One region of the Viridibacillus sp. FSL H8-0110 genome, then DNA from elsewhere that is predicted to be linked to it. Evidence: predicted binding sites of a transcription regulator. Region 1 holds the regulator's gene; the other holds the start of a gene.

The links. The regulator CtsR, encoded in region 1, represses protease genes until heat stress. The targets are predictions, from matches to a motif close to ATGGTCAATAAAGGTCAAACA.
Region 2: the regulator CtsR is predicted to act here: its motif matches at 1,576-1,596, upstream of MHH98_RS18290 (ATP-dependent Clp protease ATP-binding subunit).

What each region holds. Positions count from the first base shown of each region.
Region 1 is NZ_JBBOPJ010000001.1:4,316,413-4,319,842, reverse strand. It holds gene corA (magnesium/cobalt transporter CorA) at 1-324, opposite strand, end outside; gene MHH98_RS21395 (hypothetical protein) at 473-742, opposite strand; gene MHH98_RS21390 (DUF4870 domain-containing protein) at 894-1,199, shown strand; gene MHH98_RS21385 (CtsR family transcriptional regulator) at 1,591-2,061, shown strand; gene MHH98_RS21380 (nucleotide excision repair protein) at 2,077-2,640, shown strand; gene MHH98_RS21375 (protein arginine kinase) at 2,630-3,430, shown strand, end outside.
Region 2 is NZ_JBBOPJ010000001.1:3,646,926-3,650,355, reverse strand. It holds gene MHH98_RS18305 (alpha/beta fold hydrolase) at 1-233, shown strand, start outside; gene MHH98_RS18300 (metal-sulfur cluster assembly factor) at 286-594, shown strand; gene MHH98_RS18295 (Crp/Fnr family transcriptional regulator) at 672-1,376, opposite strand; gene MHH98_RS18290 (ATP-dependent Clp protease ATP-binding subunit) at 1,611-3,430, shown strand, end outside.

The DNA.
Region 1 (3,430 bases):
TGGCGATTTATGAAAAGTCACAATAAATTTTTCGGAAACGAACATATTGACCTCTTCGGCTTCAAAGGTTTCTTCGTTTAACTTATGCGCAACCAAAAATTGGTAGTCGTCATAATAATCGAGTTTTGGTCGTTGTAATCGCATTAAACAGTCTTCAATAGCTAGTGGGTGAAAGTGAAAGAATGTGTCTAGCAGTAGTTCTTCTTCCACAGTAGGTTCATCAAAATCAACCCAATACCATTCAAAAGGATTATTTCGTAATTCTTCTAGCGGAAAATTAATTTTTAGTTCTTGATTATTAGTAATGCCAAGGGTCCGAATCATAGATCGTCCTCATTTCAACTAGTGTATAACTATCCTCTCATAAACGGTATCGTATTGTCACGGGAAGATGCTGAATGAAACATAAGATAAATAGAAATAAAAAAGAGGGCGCTTATGCATAGCTGCCCTCTTATATATTTTATGGTATTTATTTATCACTTAGGAAAAGGCTTGATAAAAATTGATCTCGATGACTTTTATCGGTTGAGTCTTCGATAGTATTCTGATCTTGATACAGAACATCTGACTCACTTATTGAATTGATGATTTTTATTTTATGCTCAATGGTTTTAGAGCATGAGGAAGTTTTAGATTCGCAATCATTTGAAAATGAATTTTTCAATAAACAATAAGGCATTACAATGAAAATGATTAAGCATAATGCGATGCTACCGATGAATAATAATGCTTTTTTCAAAGGAAAAACTCCTCTCTTACTTTTGTTACTTCAGAGGACGAATCGAAATAAAGAATGTTCCTTTTTTTTATGAGGATATGAAACTAATGGATTTTTTAATCGTATAAATAGAATAAGAAACATATTAATTTATGAAAGTGAGTTGCTCTAAGTGGAATCTAAAGGGTTAAAAGTGATTCTTCACGCAAGTGCATTTTTTGCGCCGTGTTTAGTGCCAATCCTATTCTATATTTTTATTGAAGATAAACAGATTAAGCGTTTGTCCATTCAAGCGCTATTGTTCCAATTTGTTATGTGGGTATTAGTCATTGTATCAGGGATATTTAGTTTTTTATTAATTGGACTTCCGTTCTTAGTAGTCTTTTTGATTATGGGCGTTGTCATTCCAGTAATAGGTATTGTAAAGGCTCTTAATGATACAGAGTGGAATTACCCGATTGTTGGGAAATGGTATTGATTTGAAAAACCGCGATGGCAATTGCTGTCGCGGTTTTTGTTTTGACCGAATATTAGATAAGTGAAACGGGTATCTTGAGAAAGTAGGATGTTTTTCGAGCAACTGTTACGATGGGACGACTAAGATTTACGATCTTCCTTAAAATGAGTGTTTTTAGTACTTCTTCTGCTCACCAGCCTCGACATGGCTCCGAGGTAACTGCCACTTTCTTGAACGAAAACTGAAAAGACATTTTCGATTTGAAGGTATGGGTGCTTCTCGAGGCTAAACAGGTACCTTACACATTTCAATGAGCATTTCAATTGCGTGTTTTTTATTAGGCTGTGTATAATGTAATCAAATATAGTCAAAGATAGTCAAAGTCAGTGATGCAAGCGAGGTGGAATTTGAAATGCGTAATATCTCTGACATAATAGAAGGTTATTTGAAAGAGGTTATCGAATTAGGTGGAGAGGGACATATTGAGATTAAACGGAGTGAAATTGCTGATAAATTTCAATGCGTACCCTCCCAAATTAATTATGTGATAAATACTCGATTTACCGCCGAGCGTGGCTATTTAGTTGAAAGTAAACGTGGCGGTGGAGGATATATAAGAATTTTACGTGTTAAAGCTAGTTCAAAGGCGGATTTAATTGACCAAGTGATTGAGCAAGTGAACGAAGGTGCTTCACAAACTATGACGAATGATTTAATTTTCCGTTTAATTGACGAAGGTGTAATTACGAAAAGAGAAGCTAAAATGATGTTAGCAGCTCTTGATCGTTCTGTGTTACGAATAAATTTACCGGTACGTGATGAGCTTCGCGCGCGTATCCTACAAGCAATGCTACTGACTATAAAATATGACAAGCAATTGTAAAAGAGGTGCGAGGGTATGATTTGTGAAAACTGTAAACAAAGACCGGCCACTATCACGGTGACACAAATGAAGAATGGCAAAAAAACGACAAGGCATTTCTGTGAAGTGTGCAATAAACAACTTGATTCTTTCCATTTGAACCTCGATTTTAATGCCGATCCAATTTCAATGCATAAACTTTTTTCAAATTGGTTTGGTACACCGAGTTGGTCAGTTGCAGCACCAAATGTAAATGAGCAGAAAATGCAGGAACAGGAGAATTGTCCTGAATGCGGCATGACATACCATCAATTTTTGAACGAGGGAAAATTTAATTGCCCTGGTTGTTATGAAACTTTTAAAGAGCAGTTACCTCAGGTATTAAAACGTTTGCATAATGGAGCAGTGGAACACATTGGAAAAGTGCCAGGATCTATTAATGAGCTATACCAATTAAAAAGACAAATCGAGGCAATTCGGTTGGACATGAAAGTGGCCATAGAGGAAGAGCGGTTTGAAGATGCAGCGGCAATGCGGGATAATGTCCGTACTCTTGAAAAAAAGTTACAAGTAGGGGGTGAGTCTCAAGATGAACATTGAGCACTTTTTACACAATCCAACGACCAATTGGATGCAAGAAGAAGGACAATATGGTGATATCGTCATGAGTACTCGCATCAGGTTAGCTCGTAACTTAACAGATTTCCGTTTTCCAAGAGCTTTTTCTGATGAAGAGGCAATGCAAATTGATAAAGCTGTTTCGAATGTATTGATTGATGCAGATGATGAGGAAGAACAACATTTTCAGTTTTCTTATTTTTCATTGCATGACATGCCTGCATTACAGCGTAAAGTATTAGTAGAAAAACATTTAATCAGTCCTCAGCTTGCAGATAAAGAGAGAGTTGGATCGGTTTTGCTGTCAAAAGATGAATCGATTAGCGTAATGATTAATGAAGAGGATCATATTCGTATACAATGTTTACAGCCAGGTCTACAACTAGAAAAAGCTTATAAAAGCGCAGATCAAATTGATCGTCTATTAGAGCATCATTTACCGTATGCTTTTGATGATACATTTGGTTATTTAACAAGTTGCCCTACAAATACAGGAACGGGTTTGAGGGCGTCTATTATGATGCATCTACCTGCATTAACTATGACAAACCAAATTGGTTCTCTCATAAGTACGATGCCACGACTTGGTATGGTTGTGAGAGGAATGTATGGTGAGGGGACGGAATCGGTAGGCAATTATTATCAAATCTCCAATCAGATCACACTTGGTAAATCAGAAAAGGATATTTTATTAGACTTACAAAGTGTAACTGAACAAATTATTCAAAAAGAGACAGAAGCACGTACTGCATTAATAGAACATGCATCAATC
Region 2 (3,430 bases), 670 kb from region 1:
ATATGTCAAAACAACCTGAATTAATGGCTAACCGTCCAGTGTTATTCTGGCACGGTAAGAAAGACCATATGGTTCCATTTGCGCCTACATATCAATTTTATGAGAGTATACAAGCAGATTATGCAGAACATCCTGAAGATCTTGTCTTTATCGTCGATAAACAAGCAGGGCATAAAGTATCTCGTCCAGGAATGATTGCGGCAACAAAATGGCTTGCAGACCATTTGGCATAAGTCATTTCATTTGTTATGATGGGATAAACACTATGCAGAAAGGGGAAACACTATGGATGCAGATATGAAAGAAAGTATTTACGGCGCTTTAGAAAACGTAATTGATCCTGAGTTAGGTATTGATATTGTCAACTTAGGTTTAGTATATGAAGTGGATTTATCTGAAGAAGGATTATGTGTAGTAACAATGACATTAACATCAATGGGTTGCCCGCTTGGTCCAGTTATTGTTGACCAAATCCGTACAGCACTATTTGAATTACCAGAAATTAGCGAGGTAACTGTTGATATTGTATGGAATCCACCATGGAATAAAGACAATATGTCACGTTATGCGAAAATAGCTTTAGGTATTCGCTAATATTGTAAAGAAAACCCGTTCTGACTTGAAAAGTCGAGCGGGTTTTTTAAATTTGTAAATGGGTATAATATCTGAGGTTAGTCAATTCTACAAATAGTAAGAGGGCAGTTTTCGCATTCACATTCATCTTTTAGAAATTGTAAATTAAGTACTGTGATTGTACTCTTGTCAAATGTAATAATATTATTCTTTTTCAGGTCATTTAACATACGGTTAATGACTTCTCGGCTAGTGGCACAAAGATTAGCCAGCTCATTATTGGTTAATTTATAGTTAATATGGATTGAGCCATCATCTAAATTTTCACCATAAGTGTTTGCTAATCGTATTAGAGTAGAAAAGAGTGCACCCTTTTTTCCATGTAGTAATAAATCACGGAGTCTAGATTGACTTTTCATATTTTGCAACTGTATCCAACGCAAACATGCAATCATCAATGACGGTTCTTGACTTAGATAGAGTTCAAGCATGTTGTTATCGATAGTTAAAATAGTAGTCGTTTCCATAGCTGTAGCTGTTGTTGAATTATAATCTAGAGAACTAAAAATAGTACTTTCACCAATTAAATTATTACTACCACAGATACGAATCGTTAATTCCTTCCCACTTGCAGTTTCTTTTGAAATTCTCACTTGTCCAGATACAACAAAAAAAACATCTTGGGTACGGTCACCTTCTAAGAATATAGGGGTGTCTTTGGCGAATTTGACAACTGTACCATGCTCTTTGAAAAGTGAATGGATCTTAGGTGGGATAGTTTCAATTTCCTCCAAAATTTTCACAACCTCTGCTGTTTTTCACAATTATAACATACTGTTTTCTTGCAATTGGGCAATATTTGAAATTCTCTTTTTTCACCTATTTGATGACATGGATGTTTGATTAAAAACATATTAGAAATGGGAAATTATTTTAGTCAAAAAAGGTCAAACAAATCACTTTACTTTCATGGGAAGACGATAATATAATGTAGTTAATCAAAAGGTCAAAAAAGGTCAAATAAGGAGTGAACTATAATGCAAATGAATATGAATAATGAAGAGCAAAAAAGTCCACTTGAACAATTTGGACGTAATTTAGTAGAAGAAGTGAAAAATGGCAAAATGGACCCTGTTATTGGTCGAGACCAAGAAATCCGTAATGTCATTCGAATATTATCACGTAAAACAAAAAACAATCCTGTATTAATCGGTGAACCCGGTGTTGGTAAAACTGCGATTGTTGAAGGATTAGCGCAACGTATCGTCAAAAAAGATGTACCAGAAGGATTAAAAGACCGTAAAATTTATGAGTTGGATATGAGTGCATTAATCGCTGGTGCCAAATATCGTGGGGAATTTGAAGAGCGTTTAAAAGGTGTCTTGAAAGAAGTCAAAGAAAGTGAAGGGCAAATCATCCTATTTATTGATGAGATTCATACAATTGTTGGTGCAGGTAAAACGGATGGTGCGATGGATGCAGGGAATATGCTCAAACCAATGTTAGCTAGAGGTGAGCTACATTGTATCGGTGCAACTACATTAGATGAGTACCGTATGTATATCGAAAAGGACCCAGCACTTGAACGTCGTTTCCAACAAGTTTTAGTTCGTGAACCATCTGTAGAGGATACGATTTCTATTTTACGCGGTTTAAAAGAACGTTTCGAACTACATCATGCTGTCAAAATTCATGACCGAGCAATTGTCGCTGCTGCAGAATTATCAAATCGTTATTTAACTGAGCGTTTTATGCCAGATAAAGCGATTGATTTAATCGATGAAGCTTGTGCGATGATTCGTACAGAAATAGATTCGATGCCACAAGAATTAGATGAAGTAACACGTCGTACAATGCAACTTGAAATCGAAGAGCAAGCTTTGATGAAAGAAAAAGATGACGCAAGTAAGAAACGACTTGTAGCACTTCGTGAGGAATTATCGGAGCTAAAAGATTCTACTTCTAATATGCGTGAGCAATGGGAAGCAGAAAAATCTTCTCTTCATGTTATCCAAGAAAAACGTGAAACACTTGATCGTTATCGTAGGGATTTAGAAGAAGCTGAAAATAATTATGATCTAAATAAAGCAGCGGTGCTACGTCACGGTAAAATTCCTGAATTAGAAAAAGAATTAGTAGAACTAGAGCAGACTTTGCAACAAGGCAATGATCGTCTACTACGAGAAGATGTGACAGCTGAAGAAATAGCTTCAATCGTTTCAAGATGGACAGGTATTCCTGTAACAAAATTAGTTGAAGGCGAACGAGAGAAATTACTCAACTTAAAAGCTACATTACAAGAGCGAGTTGTCGGTCAAGACGAAGCTGTTCAGTTAGTGACAGAAGCGGTTTGGAGAGCGCGTGCAGGAATTCAAGATCCACAAAAACCAATTGGGTCTTTCTTATTCTTAGGTCCAACTGGTGTCGGGAAAACAGAATTAGCAAAAGCATTAGCTGCTCAATTATTCGACTCTGAGGATCATTTCATTAGAATTGATATGTCTGAATATATGGAAAAACATAGTGTATCTCGCTTAGTAGGGGCACCTCCAGGCTATGTAGGTTATGAAGAAGGCGGTCAATTAACAGAAGCTGTCCGAAGAAACCCATATGCAGTAGTATTATTAGATGAAATTGAAAAGGCACATCCCGATGTGGCGAATATTTTGCTACAAATTCTAGAAGATGGTCGTATTACCGATAGCCAAGGGCGTATGGTTAATTTCACAAACACAGTGATCATATTGACATCTAATATTGGTTCAAGTTATTTACTCAATATGCCTGAAAATAGTGAACATGCTGTTGAGGATTTAGTAATGGCGTCTTTAAGAGAGCATTTCAAACCAGAGTTATT